3 regions of the Streptomyces sp. NBC_00425 genome follow, and region 2 is predicted to be linked to each of the others. Evidence: riboswitches for the same ligand, from Rfam matches in the RefSeq annotation. Region 2 holds a riboswitch; each other region holds the start of a gene.

Region 1 (9,698 bases), 4.9 Mb from region 2:
TCTGGGGCACCCCGGTGAAGGTGGACATCGAGCCGCTCGGCAACCTCTGAGCGGTCCCGTCCCCCCGGGCGGCAGAGCCGGGTCGAGGCTCAGCTCAGGGTGCGCAGCGCGGCGGCGTCGTAGGGCTTCAGCTCGTCGAGACGGCCGCCCAGCACCTTCGCCGCCCACTCCGGGTCCTGCAGCAGCGCCCGACCGACGGCCACCATGTCGAACTCGTCGCGCTCCAGACGGTCCAGGAGGTCGTCGATCCCCTTGACCGGCGCGCCCTCGCCCGCGAAGCCCCGGATGAAGTCGCCGTCGAGGCCGACCGAGCCGACCGTGATGGAGGGCTTGCCGGTGAGCTTCTTCGTCCAGCCCGCGAGGTTCAGGTCGGAGCCGTCGAACTCCGGCAGCCAGTAGCGGCGGGTGGAGGCGTGGAAGGCGTCGACGCCGGCGGCGGCGAGCGGGGCGAGGAGGGCCTCCAGCTCCTCGGGGGTCTCGGCGAGACGGGCGTCGTAGGCGTCCGACTTCCACTGCGAGTAGCGGAAGATGACCGGGAACTCGGCGGAGACGGTCGCGCGGACGGCGGCCACGATCTCGGCGGCGAACTTCGTGCGGGCCACCAGGTCGCCGCCGTAGGCGTCGGTCCGGCGGTTGGTGCCGGCCCACAGGAACTGGTCGAGCAGGTAGCCGTGGGCGCCGTGCAGCTCGACGCCGTCGAACCCGATGCGCTCGGCGGCGGCCGCGGCCTCGGCGAACGCGCCGATGACGTCGTCCAGGTCGCGCTGGGTCATCGCCTTGCCGGCGCCCTCGGTGCCGTCCAGCCGGATGCCGGAAGGCCCGACGGCGGGCGCGTCCGCGTACGGCGGCTCACCCTGCTTGCGCACCATGCCGATGTGCCACAGCTGCGGCACGATCTTCCCGCCGCCCGCGTGCACGGCCTCCGCGACCTTCGCCCAGCCCTCGAGCTGCTCCGCCCCGTGGAACCGGGGGACCCGGTCGCTCTGCCCGGCGGAGTCGTGCCCGACGTAGGTGCCCTCGGTGACGATGAGACCGACACCTGCGGCGGCGCGGCGGCCGTAGTACGACACCACGTCCTCGCCGGGGACGCCGTCCGGGGAGAACATGCGCGTCATGGGTGCCATGACGATGCGGTTCGGGACGGTCAGTCCGTTGATCGAGACCGGCCGCGAGAGGATCTCGGCGGCGCGCGAGGCGGCAGGCGGGGTGATGCTCACGTGAGGGACTCCTCGGGACGACGATGAACCAGCTGGTATGTGCACACGCATCGAGTGCTCCCCCGCACAACTCCGCCGACCCCCGACCGCATTCCGACCGCCCCGCAGATCCCCGAGTGATCCCGGACACGCTCCCCTCGGGAAGCGGTGCCGCGTTCTGCAGCGGGGGCAGTGGCACCGACTGCCTGGAAACCGTGGCACCGACTGCCTGGAAGCCGCGCCCGGCCACCCCCTGAAACGCCCGAGGGCGGCACCCCCCGTTTCCGGGAAGTACCGCCCTCGGTCCGAAGGACAGGCGATCAACCGTCAGGTCGATCAGAAGTCCATGTCACCGCCCGGCATGCCGCCGCCGGCGGGCGCGGCGGCCTTCTCCGGCTTGTCGGCGATGACGGCCTCGGTGGTGAGGAACAGCGCGGCGATGGAGGCGGCGTTCTGCAGAGCGGAGCGCGTCACCTTCGCCGGGTCGATGATGCCCTCGGCGATCATGTCGACGTACTCACCGGTCGCGGCGTTCAGACCGTGGCCGATGGGCAGGTTGCGGACCTTCTCCACGACGACGCCACCCTCGAGACCACCGTTGACGGCGATCTGCTTGAGCGGGGCCTCGAGCGCGATGCGCACGGCGTTGGCGCCGGTCGCCTCGTCACCCTCGAGCTCCAGCTTCTCGAAGACGGCGGAGGCCTGGATGAGCGCCACGCCACCACCGGCGACGATGCCCTCCTCGACGGCGGCCTTCGCGTTGCGGACGGCGTCCTCGATGCGGTGCTTGCGCTCCTTGAGCTCCACCTCGGTGGCGGCGCCGGCCTTGATGACCGCGACACCGCCGGCGAGCTTCGCCAGGCGCTCCTGCAGCTTCTCGCGGTCGTAGTCCGAGTCGCTGTTCTCGATCTCGGCGCGGATCTGGTTGACCCGGCCCGCGACCTGGTCCGAGTCGCCGGCACCGTCGACGATGGTCGTCTCGTCCTTGGTGATGACGACCTTGCGGGCCTTGCCGAGCAGGTCGAGGGTCGTGTTCTCGAGCTTGAGACCGACCTCCTCGGAGATGACCTCGCCACCGGTGAGGATGGCGATGTCGTTCAGCATCGCCTTGCGGCGGTCGCCGAAGCCCGGGGCCTTGACCGCGACGGACTTGAAGGTGCCGCGGATCTTGTTGACGACCAGGGTCGACAGGGCCTCGCCCTCGACGTCCTCGGCGATGATCAGCAGCGGCTTGCCGCCCTGCATGACCTTCTCGAGGAGCGGGAGCAGGTCCTTGACGTTGGCGATCTTGGAGTTCGCGATCAGGATGTACGGGTCGTCGAGGACGGCCTCCATACGCTCCATGTCGGTGGCGAAGTACGCCGAGATGTAGCCCTTGTCGAAGCGCATGCCCTCGGTGAGCTCGAGCTCCAGGCCGAAGGTCTGCGACTCCTCGACCGTGATGACGCCTTCCTTGCCGACCTTGTCCATCGCCTCGGCGATGAGCTCGCCGATCTGGGTGTCGGCGGCGGAGATGGAGGCCGTGGAGGCGATCTGCTCCTTGGTCTCGACATCCTTCGCCTGCTCGAGCAGGGCGCCGGAGACGGCCTCGACGGCCTTCTCGATGCCGCGCTTGAGAGCCATCGGGTTGGCGCCGGCGGCTACGTTGCGCAGGCCTTCCTTGACGAGGGCCTGGGCGAGGACGGTCGCGGTGGTCGTGCCGTCACCGGCGACGTCGTCCGTCTTCTTCGCGACTTCCTTGACCAGCTCGGCGCCGATCTTCTCGTACGGGTCCTCGAGCTCGATCTCCTTGGCGATGGAGACACCATCGTTGGTGATCGTGGGGGCGCCCCACTTCTTCTCGAGGACGACGTTGCGGCCCTTGGGGCCGAGCGTCACCTTGACGGCGTCCGCGAGCTGGTTCATGCCGCGCTCGAGGCCGCGCCGCGCCTCCTCGTCGAACGCGATGATCTTGGCCATGTGAAGTGGTCCCTCCAGGACTGGGGGTGATTCCTTCGGACCGCGCCCGCGCCCGCGACGGACGGCTCGCCGGCCGTGTGGTTCCTTGCCCCACCTGGCCTGCGGGCCTCACCGACCCGGTCCTTCGTTGTCACTCTCACCTTCAGAGTGCTAACGCCAATGATTAGCACTCGCCCATGCCGAGTGCAAGCGCCTCGGGACGATCCGCAGGTGAACAGGGGGCGCCCGGGCCCGCCGTCTCCGGCCGTCGGGGGTCGAGGAGGACCGCCCCGGGGCTCGGGCCCCTGCCCCCGGGCATGCCGAAGGGCTCGCGCCCCGGGAGGCGCGAGCCCTTCGAAGATGAAACAGAAGAACGACGCTGTCAGTCGGCGCGTGCTTCAGCCGGTCGCGAGACGGACCATGTCCGCCTGCGGCCCTTTCTGGCCCTGCGAGATCTCGAAATCGACCCGCTGACCCTCTTCCAGGGTGCGGTAGCCGTCCATCTGAATCGCGCTGTAGTGGACGAATACATCCGCACCACCGTCGACCGCGATGAAGCCGTACCCCTTCTCCGCGTTGAACCACTTGACGGTGCCCTGAGCCATGCCTAACTCCCCTATTACTGGCCCTTGCACAGATCCACACTTCGTGGATCCGGGTCAGACCTCACCCCCCAGTTGGTTGGGGGCGTGCGCCGGAACGCGTCGACCGCGGCTGAATGTATCTGCCCAACTGCCGTCTGCAACAGGTCACTCGGACGAGAATTCTGGACGTGCGAGATCCGGAATGTGGCGCAAATTCGCCAGAATTCAGGGCAAGTCGGGCCCCGCGAAAGCCACAAAAGCCACGAAAGCAGCGCGTACTTTGGCTGCTTCTTGTCGGGCACGGGCGGAAATAAAAGGCTCCGGAACCGGTGATCAGGACCGGGTTCCCCAACTGTACCGCGCTCAACCACTCTGAATTGCCCCCTCCGCTTCTATCGCGGAGAGGGCAATTCGATGAACTCTCGGTAATCGCTGTTACCGACGGTTACTACCGGCGGGTACTGACCAGCGGTCAGCCACCTGCGACGGCCGGAATGATCGAGATGCCGGCGCCGGCCGGAGTCGCCGTCTCGAGACCCTGCTCGAAACGGACGTCGTCGTCGTTCACGTACACGTTGACGAACCGGCGCAGCTTGCCCTGGTCGTCCAGGACGCGCGCGGCGATGCCGGTGTGGTTCTTCTCCAGGTCGGAGATGACCTCGCCGAGGGTCGCGCCCTCGGCCGAGACCTCGGCCCGGCCGCCGGTGTAGGTGCGCAGGATGGTCGGGATGCGAACAGTGACGCTCATGATGCGAGGCCAGCCTCTCGGAAAGAGTCCAGGTTCGGGCGGATGGTCGCGGTGAGTCCGGTGCCGGCCACCGCGTCCAGGGTCTTCAGGCCGTCGCCGGTGTTCAGGACGACGGTGGTCTTCGTCGGGTCCAGCAGACCGTTCTCGATCAACTTCTTCGTCACGCCCACGGTCACGCCGCCTGCCGTCTCCGCGAAGATGCCCTCGGTGCGCGCCAGCAGCTTGATCGCGTCGACGACCTGCTCGTCGTTCACGTCCTCCACCGCGCCGCCGGTCCGCCGCGCGATGTCGAGGACGTACGGGCCGTCCGCCGGGTTGCCGATGGCCAGCGACTTGGCGATGGTGTTCGGCTTCTGGGGGCGGACCACGTCGTGCCCGGCCTTGTAGGCGACGGACACCGGGGAGCAGCCCTCCGCCTGCGCGCCGAAGATCTTGTACGGCCTGTCCTCGACCAGCCCGAGCTTGATCAGCTCCTGCAGGCCCTTGTCGATCTTCGTGAGCTGGGAGCCGGACGCGATGGGCACCACCAGCTGGTCGGGCAGCTGCCAGCCGAGCTGCTCGCAGATCTCGTACGCCAGCGTCTTCGAGCCCTCGGCGTAGTACGGCCGCAGGTTGACGTTGACGAAGCCCCAGCCCTCGCCCGCCGGGTCGCCGATGAGCTCGGAGCAGAAGCGGTTGACGTCGTCGTAGTTGCCCTCGATGCCGACGAGCTCGCCGCCGTAGATCGCGGCCATGACGACCTTGCCCTGCTCCAGGTCGTGCGGGATGAACACGCACGAGCGGAACCCGGCGCGGGCCGCGGCGGCGCCCACGGCGCCGGCCAGGTTGCCGGTGGAGGAGCAGGAGAGCGTGGTGAAGCCGAACGCGCGGGCGGCCTCGATGGCCTGGGCGACGACCCGGTCCTTGAAGGAGTGGGTCGGGTTGCCGGAGTCGTCCTTGACGAAGAGCCTGCCGACGTCGACGCCCAGCTCGCGGGCGAGGTTGTCGGCCTGCACGAGCTTGGTCCAGCCGGGGTTGATGTTCGGCTTGTCGGCCACGTCCGCCGGGACCGGCAGCAGCGGCGCGTAGCGCCAGATGTTCGCGGGTCCCGCCTCGATGCGCCCCCGCAGCTTCTCCGTGTCGTAGGAGGAGAAGTCGTACGCGATCTCGAGCGGGCCGAAACACTCCTCGCACGCGAAGACCGGACCGAGGGGGACGCGGTGGCCGCACTCGCGGCAGCTCAACGCGGTGGCCGGACCGAGGTCGACAGCGGGGGTCGTGGAGTCCGTGGTGCTTGCAACAGTCTGCGCAGCCATGTGAGGCGAGGCCCTTTCTCCTCATCTTCCTCACGACGCACTTCGCCGTGAGACGGATTTGGCACCTTCCCGAGCCGGGAGCCTCGCTGAACGATCAACACTGATCTACGAGAACCGACTGGAGGGTTGCCGGGGCTTCATCGGGCCGTGTCCCTCTGCCCCTCTGGATGAGCGGTATTCGGTTGTTGATCTGTGTACGCCGACGACCCTGACATGCGATGGTCACCCGCGTTGTTCAAGACTGTAACCGAAGGCCAGGACAGTTGAGATAGTCGTCCGAACCGCGAGATGGATCACGCAGGACCGTACTCGCCGAGAGAACGCAGAGGAGCCGCCGACGTGCTGGAAGAAGTCGAGCGCTGGCTGAGCACCCGTTCCTGGTCCCTGACGGACCGCCCACTGCACCGGATTCTCGCCGCCAAACAGCGCACGGGCCAGTCGGTGAGCGTCGTGCTGCCCGCGCTCAACGAGGAGGAGACGGTCGGCGAGATCGTCGCCGTGATCCGCCACGACCTCATGCAGCAGGTCCCGCTCGTCGACGAGATCGTCGTCGTCGACTCCGGATCGACCGACCGCACGTCCGAGGTCGCCGCGGCGGCGGGCGCGCGTGTCGTCCACCGCGACGAGATACTCCCCCGCCTGCCCGCCGTGCCCGGCAAGGGCGAGGTGCTGTGGCGTTCGCTGCTGGTCACCCGCGGGGACGTGGTCTGCTTCATCGACGCCGACCTGCGGGAGTTCTCCTCCGACTTCGTCTCGGGGATCGTCGGCCCGCTGCTCACCGATCCGGGCGTGGACCTGGTCAAGGCCATGTACGACCGTCCGCTGGGCGCCGCGGCCGGTCAGGGCGGACGGGTCACCGAGCTGATGGCCCGCCCCCTGCTCAACATGCACTGGCCGCAGCTCGCCGGGTTCGTGCAGCCGCTCGGCGGCGAGTACGCGGCCCGCCGGAGCCTGCTGGAGCAGCTGCCCTTCCCCGTGGGGTACGGCGTGGAACTGGGCATGCTGGTCGACGCCCTGCACCTGGTGGGCCTCGACGCCCTCGCCCAGGTCGACGTCGGCGTGCGCAAGCACCGTCACCAGGACGGTCAGGCGCTGGGCCGGATGGCGGCGGCGATCTACCGCACCGCCCAGCTGCGGCTGGCCCGCGGCCATCTCGTCCGCCCCGCCCTCACCCAGTTCGAGCGCGGCCCGGACGGCTTCGAGCCGCACACCTACTCCGTCGACACGGAGGAACGCCCCCCGATGACGGACATCGCGGAGTACGCGCGACGCAGGGTGGCCTGAGCACGACGCACCCGGTCTCGTGCGCAGGGCGGCGGCAGCGGCGACACGGCCGGATACGGCCGGATACGACCCCTCCACGCAGCGCGACCGTACGTTTGAGCGTTTACAGAGCGGGCTAGGTTGAGGCGTATGGCTTCCACGCACGACACGTCTGCCGCCCGGGGTGCCGAGGTGCTGGTCGCGTCCAACCGCGGTCCGGTCTCCTACGAGGTACGCGAGGACGGCTCGCTGCACGCCAAACGCGGCGGCGGCGGACTGGTCTCCGGCCTGTCGGCCATCGGACCCGACGCGGGCGCCCTCTGGGTGTGCTCGGCGCTCTCCGACGGCGACCGCGAGGCGGTCCGGCGCGGGGTCGGCGAGGAGGGCGTGCGCATGCTGCCCGTCCCCGCCGACGTGCACGCCGACGCGTACAACGGCATCGCCAACTCGGTGCTCTGGTTCGTCCACCACCTGCTGTACCAGACCCCGCTGGAGCCGGTCTTCGACGCGGAGTTCCGCCGCCAGTGGGCCTCGTACGAGACGTACAACCGGGCCTTCGCCGAGGCGCTCGCGCAGGAGGCGGCGGACGGCGCGGCCGTGCTGGTCCAGGACTACCACCTGTGCCTCGTCCCCGGCATGCTCCGCGAACTCCGTCCCGACCTGCGGATCGGGCACTTCTCGCACACGCCCTGGGCGCCCACGGACTACTTCGCCCTGCTCCCGCGGGACATCCGTGAGCAGCTGCTGCGAGGCATGCTCGGAGCGGACCGGCTGGGCTTCCTCACCCGGCGCTGGGCGGACGCCTTCACCGCGTGCTGCGAGCAGTCCACCGGGGGCCTGGGCGGCACCGAGGTGGGCGTGCACGGGCTCGGCGCGGACGCAGACTTCCTGCGCGAGCGCTCGCACCGGCCGGACGTCGAGGAGCGCATGGCGTCCCTGCGCGAGGAGATCGGCGAGGGGCGCAAGGCGATCGTCCGCGTGGACCGCACCGAGCTGTCCAAGAACATCGTGCGCGGGCTCCTGGCCTACCGGCAGCTGCTCGACGACCACCCGCAGTGGCGCGAACGCGTCGTCCACGTGGCCTTCGCCTACCCCTCCCGCCAGGACCTCGCCGTCTACCGGGACTACATGGCCGAGGTGCAGCGCCTGACGGACGAGATCAACGCCGGCTACGGCACGCCCGGCTGGACCCCGGTGCTGCTGAACCTCAAGGACGACTTCGCCCGCTCCCTGGCCGCCTACCGGCTCGCGGACGTCGCGCTGGTCAACCCGATCCGCGACGGTATGAACCTGGTCGCCAAGGAGGTCCCGGTCGTCTCCGACGAGGGCTGCGCGCTGGTGCTGTCCCGGGAGGCGGGCGCGTACTGGGAGCTGCGCGAGGACGCGATCACGGTGAACCCGTACGACGTCCTGGAGACCGCCCGCGCCCTGCACGAGGCGCTGTCCATGGCGCCCGGGGAGCGGGCCGAGCGCACGAAGCGGCTGTCCGCCGCGGCGACCGCGCTGCCCCCGGCCCGCTGGTTCCTGGACCAGCTGGACGCCCTGCGCGCGGTTCAGCCGAGCTGAGCGGCCAGCTGCCGCAGCAGCCGTACGACCCCGGCGGGCCCGTCGACGACGAGGTCCGCACGCTCGGCCAGTTCGCCGACCTCCGTGCTGCCGCTGCACACCAGCAGGCCGGGGACGCCGTCGGCGCGCAGTTTCTCCACGGCGGCGAAGGCGGGGAGGTCGCCGAGGTCGTCGCCTGCGTAGAGCACGGACCGGGCGCCCGTCTCGCGGACGTGGTCCAGCAGGGCGACGCCCTTGTCCATGCCCGGCGGGCGCAGCTCCAGGACCATACGGCCGGGTTCGACGATCAGGCCGTGCCGGGTCGCGAGGTCGGTGAGGGGGCCGCGCAGGGCGTCGAAGGCCGCCTGGGGGTCGTCGGCGCGCCGGGTGTGGACGGCGACGGCCCGGCCGCCCTTCTCCTCGATCCAGACGCCGGGCCGGTCGCCGGCGGCCGCGAGGACGTGCGGGAGCCCGGCCCGGACCGCGGCCACGCCGGGGTGCGGCTCGGGGGCGGTGAGGGCGCCGGTGCCGGCGTCCCAGCGCTCGGCCCCGTAGTGGCCGAGCACGGCGAGCCGGCCCAGCCCCTCGACCCCGGCGAATCCGCCGTGCCGTACGGCGACCTCGGCGGGCCGCCCGGTGACGACGGCCACGCCGGCGACCTTCGGGGCGAGCGCGGCGAGCGCGGGGACGGCGTCGGGGTGCGCCCGGGCGTCCTGCGGGTTCTCGACGATCGGGGCGAGGGTGCCGTCGAAGTCGAGGGCGACGAGGGCGGCCCGTGGGCGGCCGACGATCGCGTCGAGCGCCGCGCGGCCCGCCGGGGTGACCGGAACGGGAAGGGGGCCGGGTGCCGTGGAGTGCGTCTGTGGGGTGCCCATACAGGGACGATAACCAGCGAGCGCCGCCGCTAACGTTCCGTCCGCCTCGCTTCTCGCACCCTGCGCAGCCTGTTCACCGTGACCGGGTCGTGGGCCAGCGCGCGGGCGTCGTCGAGGAGGGCGTTGAGGAGCTGGTAGTAGCGCACCGGCGACAGGCCCAGTTCCTCGCGTATCGCCCGTTCCTTCGCGCCGGGTCCCAGGAAGCCCCGCCGTTCGAGGGCGAGGATGCCGCGCTCCCGCGCCCCCAGTCCGTC
Region 2 (9,698 bases):
ATCTACTCGCTGCTGGGTCTGCTCGCCGACCAGTTCGTCCGGGTTCTCGAGCGGGTGCTGCTGCGGTGGCGACCCAGTTATGAGGCGTCATGAGCAGCACGATCGCAACGGAGCTTCGCCGGCAGACCGGGGTCGTCGTCGAGCAGGTGGTCCGTCGGTTCGGTGACCGGGTGGTGCTCGACCACCTCGACCTCACCATCGCCGACGAGGAGTTGGTGATACTGCTCGGTCCCTCGGGCTGCGGCAAGAGCACCCTGCTGCGTCTGCTCGCCGGACTCGACCGGCCCGACGGAGGGCGTGTGGAGGTCCCGGCACGGCGTGCGATCGTCTTCCAGGCCGACCGGCTGTTGCCGTGGCAGCGGGTCCTGCACAACGTCACGCTCGGCCTGCACGGACCCGACGCGCAGCAGCGAGCCCGCGACGTGCTCGCCGAGGTCGGACTCGCGGGCCGCGAGAAGGCATGGCCCAAGGAGCTCTCCGGCGGCGAGGCCCAGCGGGTGTCGCTCGCGCGGGCCCTGGTCTCGGAGCCCGAACTCGTGCTGCTCGACGAGCCGTTCGCGGCACTCGACGCCATCACACGGCTCCGCATGCACGACCTCGTACGGGCCCTGCGGACCAGGCATCACGCGGGCATGCTGCTCGTCACCCACGACGTCGACGAGGCGATCGCCCTGGCGGACCGCATCGTCGTCATGAGCAACGGCCGCATCGGCACCTCGCACGAGGTGCACCTCTCCGCCGTGGACCGCGAAGCGGGCGTCGCACGCGAGGAACTCCGCGCCCGGCTCCTGGCAGATCTCGGCCTCGCCGGCCGGCACTGACCTCGCCGAACACACACCCTCACCCAGACAGAAAGCACATCACACCCCATGCGTAAGAGAACCAGCAGACTCATCGGCGCCGTCGGCTCGCTCGCCCTCGCGAGCACCCTCGTCGCCTGCGGTTCGTCGTCGTCGGACACCGCCGCGCCGCTGAGCAACGCCGCCGACGCGAGCGACGCCAAGCACCCCGAGTGGAGCAAGTACACCTTCACCATCGGCGACAACGGCGGTGACGGCAGCCAGGAGCTGGCGGAGATCACCGGCGTGTTCGACGACGCGCCCTACAAGGTGAAGTTCGCCCGGTTCACCTACGGCCCCCCACTCGTGCAGGCCGCCGCCTCGGGCGACATCGATCTCGGCAGCGTCGGTGACGTGCCGCCGATCACCGGCGCCGCGAAGGAGTACGGCTTCAAGGTCGTCGCCGTCAACCGCTCCCTCACTCCCGACCAGGCGGTGGAGAACATCATCGTGCCGCAGGGCTCGAAGCTGAGGACGGCCGCCGACCTCAAGGGCAAGACGATCGCTGTTCCGCAGGGCAGTTCGGCCCATGGCCTGGCCCTGAACGCCCTGAAGAGCGCCGGCATCACCCCCGAGGACGTGAAGCTGGCCTTCCTCGACCCGGCGGCCGGCGCGACGGCCTTCAACACCGGCAAGGTGGACGCATGGGCCATCTGGAACCCCCAGTCCGCGATCGCGGTCAAGAACGGCGCGCGGATCCTGGTCAAGGGTCTCCCGCCGATCGACCAGACGAGCAGCTACTACGTCGCCAGTGACGCGTCGCTGAAGGACAAGACCAAGCGTGCCGCTCTCAGGGACGTCCTGAAGAGGCTGTCACGGGAGTTCGCCTGGGGTGTCAAGAACCCCGACAAGTACGCGCAGGCGCTCTCGAAGGAGCAGGGCATCCCACTGGCCGACGCCAAGGCGTCCCTGGCCGCCTACTCGAACCGGGTGACTCCGGTGGAGCAGTCGGACATCGAGCTGGAGCAGAAGCTCGCCGACGCCTTCCTGGAGGCGGGTCAGATCACCAAGAAGGTCGACGTCAAGTCGATCACCGACAACCTCCTCCCGGCCGGTTACGACAGCTCCCAGCTGAAGGTGACCCCATGAGCGCGCCACGGCGGCTCCACCTCAACGCCTTCCTCATGGAGGCGGGCCACCACGAGGCGGCGTGGCGCCTCCAGCACAGCAATCCCCGGGCGGACTTCGACCTGCGGCACTGGATCGAGCTGGCGCAGCTGGCCGAGAGCGCCAAGTTCGACTCGCTGTTCCTCGCGGACGGCCCCGCCCTCATCGGCACCGGCGAGTTCCGGCCGCCGGGCCAGCTCGAGCCGCTGACCCTGCTGACCGCGCTGTCCCAGGCGACGAGCAGGATCGGCCTCATCGCTACCGTGTCGTCGACGTACAACGAGCCGTACAACCTCGCCCGTCGGCTCGCCTCCGTCGACCACGTCAGCGGCGGCCGGGCCGGCTGGAACATCGTCACTTCGGCAGGGGCGGACGAGGCAGCCAACTTCGGCCTCGACAACCGCCCAGGCCACGCCGAACGCTACGCCAGGGCCGACGAGTTCCTGAAGGTCGCCAAGGCGCTGTGGGACAGTTGGGAGTCCGAGGCCGTCGTCGCGGACAGGACCACCGGACGCTACGCCCACCCCGAGCGGCTGCACCGGCTCGGCCACCAGGGCAGGTACTTCAAGGTGGCAGGCCCGCTCAACGTCGAGCGCCCGCCGCAGGGTTACCCGCTGCTCGTCCAGGCCGGCTCCTCGGAGGACGGCAAGGACTTCGCGGCCCGCCACGCCGAGGCCATCTTCACCGCCCACACCACGTACGAGCGCGCGGCCGCCTTCTACGCCGACATCAAGGCACGGACCAGGGCCGCGGGCCGCGACCCGCAGGGCGTGATCGTCCTGCCCGGCATCGTCCCGTACATCGGGTCGACCGAGGAGGAGGCCCGGGCGCTTGCGCGGCAGTTCGACGAGCTGCGCGTCCCGGAGTACGGGCTGCGCCAGCTGGCTGCCGTGTTCGAGACCGAGCCCTCGGCCTTCGCGCTCGACGAGCCCCTGCCGGAGTTCATCCTCGCCAGGCCGCAGCTGGAAGGCTCGCAGAGCCGCTCCGACCTGATCATCGATCTCGCGGTGCGCGAGCAGCTGACGGTCCGGCAGATCATCTCCCGGCTCGGCGGCGGGCGCGGCCACTTCGAGTTCGTCGGCACGCCCGAGCAGATCGCGCAGACCATCATCGCCTGGTTCGAGGGTGGTGCCGCGGACGGGTTCAACATCATGGCTCCCGCCCTGCCGTCGGGCCTCGCAGCCTTCGTCGAGCACGTACTGCCGATCCTGCGCGGCAAGGGGCTGTTCCGCGAGGAGTACGAAGGCACGACACTGCGCGAGCACTACGGGCTCCCGGTCCCGGCGAACCAGTTCCATGGCTGACCCGCTCGCGACTCCCGCCGCTTTCCGGAGCGGCGGGAGTCCGCCCGCGTGGCGGGTCGAGGGCTCCGCAAAACCGACGAAGACGGCTTCACCGCGGTGGCCGGGCTCGATCTGGGGACACCGGACGGCGTTCCGGTGACCGTGCGACAGGACAGATGCCAGACCTGGTTCCAGCGCGAGGCGTACTGCCCGACGGACGCGCTGCTCATCGGCACGTCAACCCGTGCCGACTCGTCCGGCGCCACCGTCGCCGCGTCCCGACGACCGACGTCGAGTCGTGGGTCGTACTGGTCCGACTCGACACCGTGCACCGCAGCCACCCGGACGCCGCCGCCTCGTCGCCCGACCGGCCTTCGGGCGGCCGCCTCGACCTCGGCGGCATCGAACGCCGCCACCGCACTCGCCGGCCTTTCCACCTGTTGGACCGGCGTTGACAAATGTTCGGGCCGTTGTCTTAACTACCGTCCAGAAAGGTCATGAGCGTCAGCGACAAGCCCTGGCTTGCTGACCGGCAACCCTCCCACCGCGGTGGGGTGCCCCAGGTGACGACCCGGCCGATGAAGTTTCGGTAAGCGCGAGGCCCCTGGGGCCGGAACAGTGACGGTGACACCATGTACGCAGCTCCCAGGACGGCCGCACGCCGCTCCCAGGGCTGCGTGCCGTCGTACGCGAACCTGTTCGTCGCCGACCGGGCCGTCGACCTTCTCCGCGTGAGCAGCGCACTGTGTACCGCACCGGGCCGTGCCCGCTGTCGGGGCTGACACCTCCCCGCAGCCCCCGCAGCCCCCGCACTTCCTGACGAACACCGCGCCCACGGTGTGCCGTTGTCCTTCCTGCCCCCCGGTACCCCCGCCGTCGTGTGCGCCGCCGCATGCCGCCGTGCTTCCGGGATGTTCCCACCCAGCCGGAGCCCATCATGAGTGAACCCCCTGGTGCCACCGTCACCCTCGCCGAGACGACGATCACCGACGATCCGTCAAAGTCCCTCATTGCACAGCGAGTTCGTCCGCTGCGGAGGCCAGGCCGTTGGATCGTCACCTCGGTCGTCCTGGTCCTGATCGCTCAGTTCGTGCACGGACTGGTCACCAACCCCTTCTACCAGTGGGACCGCTGGGGGTACTGGTTCCTGCGGCCGACCATCCTCGACGGACTGGTCATCACGCTCGAAGTCACCGCCTACAGCGCGGTGCTGGGCCTTGTCGGCGGCATCGTGCTCGCACTGGGCCGGCTCTCGAAGAGCCCGGTGCTGCGCGCGGCCAGCTGGACCTACGTCTGGGCGCTGCGTTCCATCCCGCTCATCGTCGTGCTGATCTTCCTCTACAACTTCAGCGCCCTGTACGCGACATTGAGCGTCGGCATCCCTTTCGGCCCGGCCTTCTTCTCCTTCGACGAGTCGAGACTGGCCACCGACATGGTCGTCGCCGTCATAGGCCTCAGTCTCAACGAGGCCGCCTATGCGGCCGAGGTGGTCCGCGGCGGCATCCTCTCCGTCGACCAGGGGCAGCACGAGGCGGCCGCGGCGCTCGGCCTGCCCAAGGGCTACCAGTTCCGCAGGATCGTCTTCCCGCAGGCGCTGCGCTCGATCATCCCGAACTACGTCAACCAGCTCATCGGCCTCATCAAGGGCACCTCGCTGGTCTTCTACGTCTCCCTGCTCGACCTGTTCGGCTCCGCGCAGACCATGGGCTCCACCTACCCCGGCGACACCGTGCCGCTGCTGCTGGTCGTCACCGTCTGGTACCTGATCCTGACCAGCGTCGTCTCCGTCGTCCAGTTCTACGTCGAGCGGCACTACGCCCGCGGTGCCACCCGCAGCCTGCCGCCGACGCCGCTGCAGAAGCTCCGCACCGGTCTGACCGACCTGCGGGCCCGTATCCGCCGGGAGGCCGCCGTATGACCGCCGAAACGCTCGAAGCCCTGGCGGACGTCGAGCCCGCCACCGTCGAGGTGCACAACGTGCACAAGTGGTACGGCGCCCACCGGGTACTGGACGGCGTCGACCTGACCGTCCGCCCCGGCGAGGTCACCGTCATCCTGGGCCCTTCCGGCTCCGGCAAGTCCACCCTGCTGCGGGTCATCAACCACCTGGAGAAGCCCGAGATCGGCCACGTCAGCATCAACGGCGAGCTGATCGGCGTGAAGCGGCACGGCGACCGAAGGCAGACGGGGGTCCCCCCGGCCCAAGGCCGGGGGAGGCTGAAGGAGCTGAGCGAGCGGGCCATCCTCACCCAGCGCGGCCGGATCGGCTTCGTCTTCCAGAACTTCAACCTGTTCCCCCACCTGACCGTTCTGGACAACGTGGCCGCCGCCCCGGTCGCCACGGGGAGGCTCTCCAAGTCGGAGGCCCAGAAACTCGCCCGCGAACTCCTCGACCGGGTCGGCCTCGCCGACAGGACCGGCGCCTACCCGCGCCAGCTGTCCGGCGGCCAGCAGCAGCGCGTCGCCATCGCCCGCGCACTCGCCCTCCGTCCGGGTGTGATCCTCTTCGACGAACCCACCTCCGCCCTGGACCCCGAACTCGTCGGCGAGGTCCTCGCCGTCATCAAGGACCTGGCGACCAGCGGCACCACCCTCGTCATCGTCACCCACGAGATCGGCTTCGCCCGCGAGATCGCCGACCGGGTCGTCTTCATCGACGGCGGCAGGATCATCGAGCAGGGCCCGCCCTCCGAGGTCCTCGACACACCGCGGCACGAGCGGACCAGGGACTTCCTGAGCAAGGTCCTCTGACCCTCCGCACCCCCAGACCTCCCCCCACGCCACCGTCATCACCCTCAGCGACAAGGAACGGCCATGCCCACCCACTTCACCCGACGCAGCCTGATACGCGGCATCACCGTGGCGACCGCCGTCGCCTCCCTGGCGACCGGGCTCGCCGCCTGCGGTGGCAACAGCGACGCGGCCACCACCACCGACAGCGCCAGGTCCGGCGAGGTCGTCATCGGTCAGGTCTCCAACGGCGCCGCCACTCAGACCACCATCAAGGTCTCCGAGGTCAAGTCCATCAGCGCCGAACTGCCCGCCGCCGTCAAGGAGCGCGGCCGGTTGGAGATCGGCATCGGCGCCCTGCCCGCCGGGTTCCCGCCGCTCGCGTACATCGGCGACGACCAGAAGAGCCTCACCGGCTCCGAGCCCGACCTCGGCCGCCTGGTCGCCGCGGTGTTCGGACTCAAGGCCCAGGTCAAGAACTCCACCTGGGAGAACCTCTTCGTCGGCATCGACAGCGGCAAGGTCGACGTGGCCTTCTCGAACGTCACCGACACCGAGGAGCGCAAGAAGAAGTACGAGTTCGCCTCCTACCGGCAGGACAACCTCGCCTTCATCGTGCCGAAGAAGAGCACCTGGAACTTCGACGGCAACTACGAGAGCCTCGCCGGCAAGACGATCGCCGTCGGCTCCGGCACCAACCAGGAGAAGATCCTTCTGGAGTGGAAGGACAAGCTGGCCAAGGAGGGCAAGAAGCTCACCATCAAGTACTTCCAGGACAGCACCAGCACCTACCTGGCCCTGAACAGCGGCAAGGTCGACGCTTCCTTCGGCCCCAACCCCGGCTTCGCCTACCACAACCGTCAGGTGGCCGGCACGCCCAACGCCACCCGCACCGCGGGCACCTACTCCGGCGCGGGCGTGAGCCTGCAGGGCCTGATCGCGGCAACGGCGAAGAAGGACAGCGGACTCGCCAAGCCGCTCGCCGACGCCATCAACTACCTGATCGAGAACGGTCAGTACGCCAAGTGGCTCAAGGCGTACAACCTCTCCAACGAGGCCGTCGCCAAGTCCGAGGTCAACCCGCCGGGCCTACCGCTCGACAACTCCTGACCACGGCGCGCCGCGGACTCCACCGCCGCCCCGCGGCCGAGTCCGCGCGCGCCGAACATCCCGAGCTGCACCCCGGAGACCGTCACACCATGTCCGTCACCCCTGTCGACACCAGCTCCTCGCACATCCTGGACAACCCCGCCTGGGCCGCGCTCGCCGGCCCCCACGCCCACTTCGCCGAACGCATCGGCCACGCCGCTCGCTATCACCAGGACGTGGCTCCCTTCTACGCCGTCTGCGACGAGGACGACCCGCGCGCCTGGGGCGATCTCGCCGCGCTCGTCGGCCCCGGCGGCACCGCCTCGGTGCCGGGCGTCACCGAGGCGCCTGAGGGCTGGGAGGTCGTCGGCACCGCGCACGGCGTCCAGCTCGTGGACACCGGCCTGCGCGCGGAGCCCGACCCCGAAGCCGTACGGCTCGGCCCTCACGACGTGCCCGAGATCCTCGACCTGGTGGCCCGCACCGAACCGGGCCCCTATCTGCCCCGCACCATCGAGATGGGCACCTACCTCGGCATCCGTTACGACGGCCGCCTTGTCGCCCTGGCCGGCGAACGTCTCCATCCCCCCGGCTGGACCGAGATCAGCGCCGTGTGCACCGACCCGGCGTACCGCGGCCGGGGTTTGGCGACCCGTCTGGTCCGCGCCGTGGCGGCCGGCATCAAGGAGCGTGGCGAGCGGCCCTTCCTGCACGCCAGGGCCGACAACGCGAACGCGATCGGGCTGTACGAGTCGATCGGCTTCACCCTGCGCCGCCGTACGGTCTTCTCACTCGTACGGCAGACCGAAGCCGCCGTCCTGGAAGAAACGGCATAGCCGTGCCGTTGTCCTTGTCGAAGGCGATGATGTGGAGGTGGGCCGGGTGACACGTGTACCGCGTGCCGTGCGCCTCCACGGCCGGCCCCACATCGACCTCCAGCGCGTGGCCGGCGCCCTCTGTTGTTCCTGACCCTCCCCCAGCCTTCGGCCGGGGACCCCCATCTCCCTGCGGTCGCCCACCACCGTGCGCCCCCCGCGGGCCGGTGATCTCGTACGGACCTTCAGGAAGGCACCTTCGTGTCCTCAACGCCCCCTTCTCACCTGCACCTTGCCGTCGCCCTTGAGGGCACCGGCTGGCACCCTGCCTCCTGGCGTGAGCCGGTCGCCCGCCCCCGGGACCTGTTCACCGCCGCCTACTGGGCCGACCTGGTCGCCGAGGCCGAGCGCGGCCTGCTCGACTTCGTCACCTTCGAGGACGGACTCGGCTTGCAGTCCGCCCACTACGGCGAGTCGGACGGCCGTACCGATCAGGTCCGCGGCCGCCTGGACGCCGTACTGATCGCATCCCGCATCGCGCCGCTCACCCGGTACATCGGACTGGTGCCGACTGTGATCACCACCCACACGGAGCCGTTCCACATCTCCAAGGCGATCGCCACCCTCGACTACGTCAGCACCGGCCGGGCCGGCCTGCGCGTGCAGATCAGCGCCCGCCCGCACGAGGCCGACCACTTCGGCCGCCGTACCTTCCCGCCGATCAGCCTGGCGGAGCTCCAGAGCCCGGCCGGACAGGAGCGGCTCACCGAGCACTTCGACGAGGCCGCCGACTACGTCGAGGTCGTCCGTCGCCTCTGGGACAGCTGGGAGGACGGCGCCGAGATCCGGGACGCCGCCACCGGCCGTTTCATCGACCGGGACAAGCTCCACTACATCGACTTCGAGGGACAGCACTTCAGCGTCAAGGGCCCCTCCATCACACCGCGCCCGCCGCAGGGCCAGCCCCTCGTCACCGCCCTCGCCCACCAGACCGTCCCGTACCGGCTGGTGGCCCGCCAGGCCGATGTCGGCTATGTCACCCCGCACGACACCGACCACGCCCGAGCGATCGTCACCGAGATCCGGGCCGAGCAGGAGGCGGCCGGGCGCGCAGGTGAACTCCTGCATGTCTTCGGCGACGTGGTGGTCTTCCTGGACGACGAGCAGGCCGCCGCCGAGGACCGGCGCGCACGTCTCGACGCGCTGGCGGGGGAGCCGTACACGAGCGATGCACGCGTCTTCACGGGTACACCTACCCAACTCGCCGATCTGCTCCAGGAGTTGGCGGCTGAGGGACTGAGCGGGTTCCGGCTGCGGCCCGCCGTCGCCGGACACGACCTCCCCGCCGTCACCCGGTCCGTGGTCCCCGAACTCCAGCGCCGGGGCGTCTTCCGCACCGCCTACGAGACCGACACCCTGCGCGGTCTGCTGGGTCTCGCCCGCCCCGCCAACCGTTACGCCGCCACCGCCTGAGCGGGAAGGACAGCACCGACATGAGCAAGCCGCTGAAGCAGATCCATCTGGCCGCGCACTTCCCGGGCGTCAACAACACCACCGTGTGGAGCGACCCGAAGGCCGGCAGCCACATCGAGTTCAGCTCCTTCGCGCACTTCGCGCGGACCGCCGAACGCGCCAAGTTCGACTTCCTTTTCCTTGCCGAGGGACTGCGCGTGCGCGAACAGGGCGGAAAAATATACGACTTGGACGTCGTCGGCCGCCCTGACACCTTCACCGTCCTCGCCGCGCTCGCCGCAGTCACCGAGCGTCTCGGGCTGACCGGCACCATCAACTCCACGTTCAACGAGCCGTACGAGGTGGCCCGCCAGTTCGCCAGT
Region 3 (9,698 bases), 6.6 Mb from region 2:
TCGGCGCCCTGATCGCGGTCGCCGTCTGGGTCGCCGCTCGGACCGCAAAGGCCAAGAAGTCATGAGTAGCCAAGACATTCCAGAAGAGAACCTGCCCGTAGAGCAGGGCCACGCGCACGGCGCGGTGGACGTGGCGGACGAGCAGAACCCGTTCGCCGACCCCGGTCTGCCGCCCCACGAGCACCGCGTCCAGGACATCGACGAGCGGGCCGCCAAGCGGTCCGAGCGTGCGGTCGCCTTCCTGTTCACGCTGTCGATGCTCGCCACGGTCGGCTTCATCGCCTCGTACGTGGCGATCCCGGCCGACAAGTCGATCTTCGTGTTCCCGATCGGCCACCTCAGCGCGCTGAACTTCGCGCTGGGTCTGACGCTGGGCACGGCGCTGTTCACCATCGGCGCCGGCGCGGTCCACTGGGCCCGCACCCTGATGTCGGACGTCGAGGTCGCCGACGAGCGCCACCCGATCGCCGCGAGCCCCGAGGTCCGCGCCAAGGTCCACGCGGACTTCCGGCAGGGCGCCAAGGAGTCCGCGTTCGGCCGCCGCAAGCTGATCCGCAACACGCTGTTCGGCGCGGTCGCCCTGGTGCCGCTGTCCGGCGTCGTGCTGCTGCGCGACCTCGGCCCGCTGCCCGAGGACAAGCTCCGTCACACGCTGTGGGCCAAGGGCAAGCTGCTCGTCAACATGAACACGAACGAGCCGCTGCGTCCTTCGGACGTCGCGGTCGGTTCTCTCACCTTCGCCAAGCCCGAGGGCCTGGAGGAGCACGACGAGGACTTCCAGAACGAGATCGCCAAGGCGGCCCTGATGATCGTCCGGCTGCAGCCGGAGAACATCAAGGACAAGCGCGAGCTCGAGTGGTCGCACGACGGCATCGTGGCGTACTCGAAGATCTGCACCCACGTCGGTTGCCCGATCTCCCTGTACGAGCAGCAGACGCACCACGTGCTGTGCCCCTGCCACCAGTCCACCTTCGACCTCTCCGACGGCGCCCGAGTGATCTTCGGTCCCGCCGGTCACGCCCTGCCGCAGCTGCGCATCGGCGTGAACGACGAGGGCTACCTCGAGGCGCGCGGCGACTTCGAGGAGCCCGTCGGTCCTGCTTTCTGGGAGCGCGGATGAGCACCACAGAGAACCACGAGAGCAACGAGTCCCGCGCACGCGGGAAGGCTCCGGCCGGCGAGCGGATCGCCGACTGGGCCGACGGCCGGCTCGGGATCTACTCCCTCGCCAAGGCCAACATGCGCAAGATCTTCCCCGACCACTGGTCGTTCATGCTGGGCGAAGTGTGCATGTACAGCTTCATCATCATCATCCTGACGGGTGTGTACCTGACGCTGTTCTTCCACCCGTCGATGAACGAGGTGGAGTACCACGGCAGCTACGTCCCGCTCCAGGGACAGCTGATGTCCGAGGCGTTCAGCTCGACCCTGCACATCTCGTTCGACGTGCGGGGCGGTCTGCTCATCCGGCAGATCCACCACTGGGCGGCGCTGATCTTCCTCGCCGGCATGTTCGTGCACATGATGCGTGTGTTCTTCACGGGCGCGTTCCGCAAGCCGCGTGAGGTCAACTGGCTGTTCGGCTTCCTGCTGTTCGTCCTCGGCATGTTCACCGGTTTCACCGGTTACTCGCTCCCGGACGACCTGCTCTCCGGCACCGGTGTGCGCTTCACCCAGGGCGCGATCCTGTCGATGCCGGTCGTCGGCACGTACATCTCGTTCTTCCTCTTCGGCGGCGAGTTCCCCGGCCACGACTTCGTGGCGCGGTTCTACTCGATCCACATCCTGCTGCTGCCCGGCATCATGCTGGGCCTGATGGTGGGCCACCTGATCCTGGTCTTCTACCACAAGCACACGCAGTTCGCGGGCCCCGGAAAGAGCAACAAGAACGTCGTCGGCATGCCGCTGCTGCCCGTGTACATGGCCAAGGCCGGAGGCTTCTTCTTCCTGGTCTTCGGCGTCATCGCGGTCATCGCGGCGATCGCGCAGATCAACCCGATCTGGGCGATGGGCCCCTACCGTCCGGACCAGGTGTCGACCGGTGCCCAGCCCGACTGGTACATGGGCTTCGCCGAGGGCCTGATCCGCTTCATGCCGGGCTGGGAGATCAACCTCTGGGGTCACACGCTCGTCCTGGGCGTGTTCATCCCGCTGGTCCTGTTCGGCGTGGTCCTCGCGGCGCTGGCGCTCTACCCGTTCATCGAGTCCTGGATCACCGGCGACAAGCGCGAGCACCACATCCTGGACCGCCCGCGCAACGCGCCGACCCGTACGGCGCTCGGCGTCGCCTGGGTCACGATGTACATGATCACGCTGGTCGGCGGTGGCAACGACCTGTGGGCCACCCACTTCCACCTGTCGATCAACTCGATCACCTGGTTCGTCCGGATCTTCTTCTTCGTCGGACCGGTCCTCGCGTACATCCTCACCAAGCGGATCTGCCTCGGTCTGCAGCGCCGCGACAAGGACAAGGTGCTGCACGGCCGGGAGACCGGCACCATCAAGCGCCTGCCGCACGGTGAGTTCATCGAGATCCACGAGCCGCTCAGCCAGGAGCAGCTGCACACGCTCACGGCGCACGAGCAGTACGAGCCGGCCGCGATCGGCGCCACGGTCGACGACAACGGCGTCGAGCGCAAGGTGACGGGCAAGGAGAAGCTCCGCGCCAAGATCAGCGGAGCGTACTTCGGCGAGGACCAGCAGATCCCGAAGCCCACCGTCGAGGAGTACAAGGAGATCACGAGCGGCCACGGCCACCACTGATCGTCGAGGCGTCGCCACGCCACGGTGAAAGGGCCCCGTCCGGTTGTCGGACGGGGCCCTTTGCCGTGCCCGTCGGCTGGATAGGGTGGGCACACACGTCTTCCACGGCACCCACGGAAGATCCGTACGACACCCAGGAGCGGCTGATGAGCGCTGTGACCCCCGCTGGAGGCGACACCGCGGCGGGCCGTTCCTGGCCCGAGGTGCTGAACGGTCTGCTGTACGGCCGCGACCAAGGCGCGGACGCCACGTTCTGGGCGCTGGACCGGATCATGCGCGGCGAGGCCACCGACGCGCAGATCGCCGGGTTCGTGGTGGCGCTGCGGGCCAAGGGCGAGACCGTCGAGGAGATCAACGGGCTGGTCCGGGCGATGTACGAGCACGCCAACCTGATCGAGGTGCCGGGGCCGACCGTCGACATCGTCGGCACGGGCGGCGACGGCGCGAAGACGGTCAACATCTCCACGATGTCGGCGATCGTCGTGGCCGGTGCGGGCGCCACGGTCGTCAAGCACGGCAACCGGGCCGCGTCCTCCGCGTCCGGCGCCTCGGACGTGCTGGAGAAGCTCGGCGTCAACCTGGAGCTGACCCCGCGCCGGGTGGCCGAGGTGGCGCAGGAGGCCGGGATCACCTTCTGCTTCGCGATCAAGTTCCATCCGGCGCTGCGTCATGTCGGCGCGGCGCGCGGGCAGTTGGGCATCCGCACGGTGTTCAACATCCTCGGCCCGCTGACCAACCCCGCCAAGGTGCGGGCACAGGCCGTCGGCGTCGCCGATCCGCTCATGGCGCCGGTCGTCGCGGGCGTCTTCGCCGAACGCGGCAACTCGTCCCTGGTCTTCCGGGGCGACGACGGCCTCGACGAGCTGACCACGACGGCCACCTCCCGTGTGTGGGTGGTGCGCGACGGCAAGGTCACCGAGGAGACCTTCGACCCGCGGGACGTCGGTCTCGACCTCGTGCCGGTGGAGGCCCTGCGGGGCGGGGACCCCTCGTACAACGCCGAGGTCGCCCGCCGTCTGCTGGAGGGTGAGCGCGGCCCGGTGCGCGACGCCGTCGTGCTGAACTCGGCGGCCGCGCTCGTGGCGCTCGAACCGGGCGGCGGGACGCTGGCCGAGGAGATCCGGGCCGGCATGGCGCGGGCCGCGGAATCACTCGACTCCGGTGCGGCCAAGCGGGCGCTGGAGCGCTGGGTCGCGGCCAGCAACGCCTGACGGCCGTGAGACGCGGTCCCGCCATCCGGACACGGGTTGCGGGACCGTGATCGGCTCGCGTAGGTTCCTGTACCAGGTCATGAGTGACAGTCATGAGGCCCCGGCCGACTGTCCGGCAACCCTCCGTCCGTGGCGGGGTGCCCCGGGTGAAGACCAGGTCGTGGGCAACGAGGTCCACGGCAAGCGCGGATCCCTCGCACTCTTTCGAGTGAGAACGCCAGGGGTCCTGGGTCGTCCGAGGGAGTCTCCTGTGAGCCAGCGAATGCGATAGGGCGTAGAGCCCCGCCTCCGCACCCCCCTTTCACCTTCCTCCGTGCTCGAGCCATGTCCGCTCGCACGGCGGTTCCCCCTTTCCTCTCACGGGAGTTCGCCATGTCCGTCTCCACCGCTGCCGTCACCCGCCCCGTTTGTGCCCCGCTGGACGTTCTGGGCCGGGATGTCACCGTCCCGCTCGTCACCGGCGGCGAGGTCGCCTACGCGGCCCTCGACTACGCGGCCAGCGCCCCCGCCCTCCAGCGCGTCTGGGACGACGTCGCCGCCTACGCCCCGTACTACGGCAGCGTGCACCGCGGCGCCGGCTACCTCTCCCAGCTCTCCACGGACCTCTTCGAGAACGCCCGCAGGACCGTCGCCGAGTTCCTCGACTGCCGCCCCGACGACCAGCTGGTCTTCACCCGCTCGACGACGGACTCCCTGAACCTGCTGGCCCGCGCCCTGCCCGCCGACTGCCAGGTCTTCGTCTTCGAGACCGAGCACCACGCCTCGCTGCTGCCCTGGCAGGACGCCCGGGTCTCCTGCCTCGACGCCCCGCGCACCCCGGGCCAGGCCGTGGAGACCCTGGAGCGGGCCCTCGCCGCCCGGGACCCGCACGGCCCGGCGCTGGTCTGCGTCACCGGCGCCTCGAACGTCACCGGTGAGCTGTGGCCGGTGCGCGAGCTCGCGGCGGCGGCGCACGCCCACGGCGCCCGGATCGTCCTGGACGCCGCCCAGCTGGCCCCGCACCACCCGGTGTCGGTCCAGGACCTCGACGTCGACTGGATCGCGTTCTCCGGCCACAAGCTGTACGCCCCCTTCGGCTCCGGCGTGCTGGCCGGCCGCGCGGACTGGCTGGTCGCGGCGGACCCGTACCTCGCGGGCGGCGGCGCGAGCCGCAAGGTCACCCGGCGCGAGGACGGGGGAGTGGACGTGGAGTGGCACGAGAGCGCGGCCCGCCACGAGGCCGGCTCCCCGAACGTGATCGGCGCCTACTCCATCGCGTCGGCCTGCAAGGCCCTCACCGAGGCCGGCTTCGACGCCCTGGTCGCACGGGAGCGGCACCTGATCGAGAAGGTGCGCACCGGCCTCGCGGAGGTCCCGGAGGTCCGGGTCCTGTCCCTCTTCGGCGACGACGCCCCGCGCGTCGGCGTGATCTCCTTCGTCGTCGAGGGCTGGAACAGCTCCCACTTCGCCGCGGCCCTGTCCGCCGAGTACGGCATCGGCGTCCGCGACGGCCTCTTCTGCGCCCACCCCCTGGTCCGCACCCTCCTGGGCGGCGCCCCCGAGGCGCAGGGCGAGTGCGGCGCCCCCGACGCGGCTCCGGGCGAGAGGTCCCTCAACGCCATCCGGGTGAGCTTCGGCGCGGGCACCCCCGACGAGCACGTCGAACGCTTCGTGACCGCGGTCCGCGAGCTGGTGACCGACGGCGCGAAGTGGCGGTACCGCACGGAGGACGGCCGCTGCGTCCCGGCGGTGGACTGACCCCGCCGACCACGCGGCGCCCCTGCGTCCCGGTGGGGAAACCCCCTCAGGGGCGCGGGGAGCTGCGCGGCCGGGCGCCCGACCCGCGGAGTCTACGAGTCCAGGCCGATGGCGAACGCCGCCTCGAGGTCGTGCTGCGAGTACGTGCGGAACGCGACGTGGGTGTCCGTCCCCTCGACCCCGGGGATCTTGCTGATGCTGCCCGGGATGACCTCGGCGAGGTCCTCGTGCTGCTTCACCCGGACCATCGCGATGAGGTCGTAGGTCCCCGTCACGGAGAAGACCTCGCTCACGGACTCCAGCGAGGCGATCCGCTCGGCGATCTCGGGGATCCGGTCCACGCTGGTCTTGATGAGGACGATCGCGGTGATCACGGCTGGTTCTCTCCCTCGGAGGCCGGAGCTGGGGCGGCCCTCACTCTAGCCGCCCGCCTGTCGCCGGCCGCCGCCCTTCCCGGGCGGCCCGGCGGACCCTTCCCGATCCCGAAACGCGCCCACGCGTAGAGGAGCCCCAGGCCGAAGCCCACCAGGTGCGCCAGATAGGCCACCCCCGGGCCCCTGGGCGCCTGTCCCGCCGCCATCCACTGCACGGCCGCCCAGAAGGGCAGCACGACCCACGCCGGGAAGCGCAGCGGCAGGAAGAACAGGAACGGAAGGAGGCTGGTGACCCGCGCCCGGGGGAACAGGTACAGAAACGCGCCGAGCACCGCGGAGATCGCCCCGGAGGCGCCGACCAGGGACTGCGACGACCCGGCGTCGGCGGCGGCGTAGCCCAGCAGGGCCAGATAGCCGCAGCCGACGGTGAAGAGCGCGAACTCGACGCGGCCCATCCGGTCCTCGGTCATCGCCCCGAAGACGTAGAGGAAGAGCATGTTGCCCAGCAGGTGCACCCAGCTGCCGTGGACGAAGAGCGCGGTCGCGGGGGTGAGGACGGCCCGGGGCGCGCCCTCGAAGAGCTCGGCGGGCACCACGCCCCAGCGCCGGAAATAGGCCCGCTGGGCGGCCACCAGCTCGTCGCCGGCCCCGTACGCCGGATCGAGGCCCGAGGCGGGGCTGACCAGGAAGATCAGGCAGCACAGGGCGATCAGTCCGTAGGTCACCGGCGCCGAGGGGTTCCTGACCGCTCTGCCGACCGTCCCGTTCCAGTTGCTGATCATGGGTACAGAGCATGACGTAACGGGACGCACCTGCCCGGAGCGCCTCGCCGCCGCACGGTCGCCGTGGACGGACGGGCGGCGGGTACCCGCCAGGCCGTAGGGTTACGAGCCACACGCACGGGGGAGCCTTGGGCCCGACCCGGCACAGCGAGCACGACACCAGAAGGAAGTGGAAAGTCACGATGACGGTTCCCCTGCCGACCGCCGCCACGCGGTGGCGCTGCACTCTCTGCGGCAACCTCACGCGGTTCGACGTGACGCGCTCGTCGAAGGTCGTCGAGTACGTGCACCTGGACCTCGCGGGCGAGCCGAAGGTCGAGGAGCGCGAGGTGGTCAGTGAGACCATCGAGTCGGTGCGGTGTCGCTGGTGCAATGCCGTGGACCAGGTGGAACTCGTGGATCGGCCGGGCGCCGGTTCCTGACGACGGGGTCCCCCCGCTCGAGTGAAGTCGAGAGCGGGGGAGGGCCCGCACAGTATTGGGGTGTGACGGATGGTGGAGAGCGCAGGCGGGGGGCCGGGCGACGGCGCCGCCGAGATGCTCGACCGTCCGCTGCCGGACGGCGTGCGGCGCAGGGTCGTCACGATCGTCTCCGACGGCTTCGGCGGACTGACCGTCGGCGAACTGCCCGCCCAGTTGCGCCAGTACGCCCGTTTCGCGCCCAACCGGCGCGCCAAGTTCGCGGGCAACGCGATGGCGGCCGCGCTGGAGACCGATCCGCTGTTCAGACAGCGCATCGCCGAGAAGTTCAGAGAGGCCCAGCCGGAACTGTCCGGCGCTCTCGACTCCGGCTCGCCCACCCCGGCCGCGGACCCGCTCGACGTGGCGGCCGCGGCCTATGTTCTGCGGCCCGTCGGCTGGGTGAAGCTGGTGACGTCGGCCGGCGAGGAGGCCCTGCGGGCCGACGCCGAGCGGGCCGACGAGGAGAGCCGCGCCGAACTGGAGCGGCTGCGCGAGGAGCTCGAGCAGGCACGGGAGCAGACCCGGTCGGACACCGAGCGGCTGCGCGCCGAGCTGGACGCGGCGAAGAAGGAGACGGAGTCGCTGCACCGCAAGCTGCGGTCGGCCCTCAGTGACGTCAAGCGCGGCGAGGCGGCCCTGCGCAAGGTGCAGGGCGAGATGGAGGCCGGGCGCGCCGAGGGGCACGCCCAGGTGTCCGCCGCGGAGAGCGAGTCACGGCGGCTGAAGGCGCGCCTGGGGGAGGCCGAGGCCGCTCTGGAAGCCGCCCGGCGCGCCGCCCGTGAGGGGCGCAGCGTCGAGGACATGCGGGTGCGGCTGCTGCTGGACACGGTGCTCGACGCGGCCCAGGGGCTGCGGCGCGAACTGGCGCTGCCGCCGGTGTCGGTGCGGCCCGCGGAGACCGTCGACGCGGTCGAACCAGGACGAATGACGCCGAAGGACATCGCCGCACGGGCCCTGTCGGAGCACGATCCGGCCATTCTCGATCAGTTGCTCGCACTGCCGCAGGCGCATCTCGTGGTCGACGGGTACAACGTCACCAAGACCGGCTATCCGCAGATGCCGTTGGAGAAGCAGCGGCTGCGGCTGCTCGGCCAGCTCTCGCAACTCGCCGCGCAGACCGGCGCCGAGGTCACCTGTGTCTTCGACGGCGCCGAGCTCGTCGCTCCGGTGCTGCTCGCGCCGCCGCGCGGGGTGCGGGTGCTGTTCTCCAAGCCGGGGATCACGGCCGACGAGCTGATCCGGCAGCTGGTGCGGGCCGAGCCGCCCGGCCGGCCGGTCATCGTCGCCTCGACCGACCGTGAGGTGGCCGACGGGATCGCGAAGGCGGGTGCCCGACCGGTGGCTTCCGCGGTGCTTCTGAAGCGACTGTCCTGAAGGTCGAAGTTGCGGGCTCAATGACCGAATTGGCGGAATCGTCACGCAACGTAGCGTCAATCGGTCAATCACTGCACGTGAGTTGTGTGAAAAAACTGCGTTGCGTGATGGGTTTTTTCTGCCGGGGGATTTGAACTGATCACGGGAAGGTCACTAAGGTCTGGTGATCGAACCTCCAAACGGGTGATCACTCAAAAGAAGGAGCCCGTCTCCGTGGCGTCCCATCGTCGACCGAAGCAGCCGAGTCGCGCGCGCGTGACCGTGCTGACCACCGCAGCCGCCGCTGCCGTCGTGCTGAGCTCCCAGGCCGCCAACGCGGCGCCCAGCGAGAAGCTCACCAAGGACGAGGTCAAGAGCAAGGTCGACAAGCTCTACGAAGAGGCGGAGCAGGCCACCGAGACGTACAACGGGGCCAAGGAGAAGCAGGAGAAGCTCCAGAAGGAGATCTCCACCATCCAGGACAACGTCGCCCGCGGTCAGGCAGACCTCAACGAGCTGCGTGACTCCATGGGCCTGGCGGCCGCGGCCCAGTACCGCACCGGCTCCATCGACCCCTCCCTGCAGCTGCTCCTCTCCTCGAACCCGGACGACTACCTGGACAAGGCGTCCGCCGCCGACCAGCTCAGCGCCCAGCAGGTCGAGGCGCTGAAGAAGATCCAGGAGAAGCAGCGCGAGCTCGCGCAGGAGCGCAGCGAGGCGTCCACCAAGCTCAAGGACCTCGCCACCACCCGCACCGAGCTGGGCAAGAAGAAGAAGGAAGTCCAGGGGAAGCTGGCCGAGGCGCAGAAGCTCCTCAACACGCTGACGGCCAAGGAGAAGGCGGCCCTCTCCGCCGCCGACGCCCGCGCCAGCCGCGACGCCGGAGATCGGGTCGACCTCGGCGACACTCCGCCTGGCTCCGGCTTCGCCATGGCCGCCTTCCGCGCCGCCCAGACGCAGCTCGGCAAGCCGTACCAGTACGGCGCCACCGGGACCGCCACGTACGACTGCTCGGGC

Evidence for each region. Region 2 has a riboswitch for S-adenosylmethionine ahead of OHS82_RS01875 (amino acid ABC transporter permease). Riboswitches for the same ligand answer to the same signal wherever they lie in the genome.
Region 1: linked by a shared signal. The riboswitch ahead of thrC (threonine synthase) and the one ahead of OHS82_RS01875 (amino acid ABC transporter permease) in region 2 are both predicted to bind S-adenosylmethionine.
Region 3: linked by a shared signal. The riboswitch ahead of OHS82_RS30895 (aminotransferase class V-fold PLP-dependent enzyme) and the one ahead of OHS82_RS01875 (amino acid ABC transporter permease) in region 2 are both predicted to bind S-adenosylmethionine.

Annotation. Positions count from the first base shown of each region.
Region 1 covers NZ_CP107928.1:5,340,915-5,350,612, reverse strand. The annotation lists gene OHS82_RS23165 (hypothetical protein) at 1-50, shown strand, start outside; gene OHS82_RS23160 (NADH:flavin oxidoreductase) at 90-1,217, opposite strand; gene groL (chaperonin GroEL) at 1,533-3,155, opposite strand; gene OHS82_RS23150 (cold-shock protein) at 3,533-3,739, opposite strand; gene OHS82_RS23145 (MoaD/ThiS family protein) at 4,191-4,466, opposite strand; gene thrC (threonine synthase) at 4,463-5,761, opposite strand; SAM riboswitch class I at 5,780-5,935, opposite strand; gene OHS82_RS23135 (glucosyl-3-phosphoglycerate synthase) at 6,101-7,045, shown strand; gene OHS82_RS23130 (alpha,alpha-trehalose-phosphate synthase (UDP-forming)) at 7,175-8,590, shown strand; gene otsB (trehalose-phosphatase) at 8,578-9,444, opposite strand; gene OHS82_RS23120 (DUF3263 domain-containing protein) at 9,474-9,698, opposite strand, start outside.
Region 2 covers NZ_CP107928.1:425,233-434,930, reverse strand. The annotation lists gene OHS82_RS01895 (ABC transporter permease) at 1-93, shown strand, start outside; gene OHS82_RS01890 (ABC transporter ATP-binding protein) at 90-821, shown strand; gene OHS82_RS01885 (aliphatic sulfonate ABC transporter substrate-binding protein) at 870-1,928, shown strand; gene OHS82_RS01880 (LLM class flavin-dependent oxidoreductase) at 1,925-3,250, shown strand; SAM riboswitch class IV at 3,723-3,831, shown strand; gene OHS82_RS01875 (amino acid ABC transporter permease) at 4,167-5,147, shown strand; gene OHS82_RS01870 (amino acid ABC transporter ATP-binding protein) at 5,144-5,980, shown strand; gene OHS82_RS01865 (transporter substrate-binding domain-containing protein) at 6,044-7,069, shown strand; gene OHS82_RS01860 (GNAT family N-acetyltransferase) at 7,159-7,884, shown strand; gene OHS82_RS43360 (putative leader peptide) at 7,916-8,017, shown strand; gene OHS82_RS01855 (LLM class flavin-dependent oxidoreductase) at 8,125-9,336, shown strand; gene OHS82_RS01850 (NtaA/DmoA family FMN-dependent monooxygenase) at 9,357-9,698, shown strand, end outside.
Region 3 covers NZ_CP107928.1:7,041,023-7,050,720, forward strand. The annotation lists gene qcrC (cytochrome bc1 complex diheme cytochrome c subunit) at 1-65, shown strand, start outside; gene qcrA (cytochrome bc1 complex Rieske iron-sulfur subunit) at 62-1,120, shown strand; gene qcrB (cytochrome bc1 complex cytochrome b subunit) at 1,117-2,763, shown strand; gene trpD (anthranilate phosphoribosyltransferase) at 2,910-3,974, shown strand; SAM riboswitch class IV at 4,050-4,166, shown strand; gene OHS82_RS30895 (aminotransferase class V-fold PLP-dependent enzyme) at 4,347-5,711, shown strand; gene OHS82_RS30900 (Lrp/AsnC family transcriptional regulator) at 5,804-6,085, opposite strand; gene OHS82_RS30905 (rhomboid family intramembrane serine protease) at 6,082-6,867, opposite strand; gene OHS82_RS30910 (hypothetical protein) at 7,050-7,289, shown strand; gene OHS82_RS30915 (NYN domain-containing protein) at 7,359-8,702, shown strand; gene OHS82_RS30920 (C40 family peptidase) at 8,916-9,698, shown strand, end outside.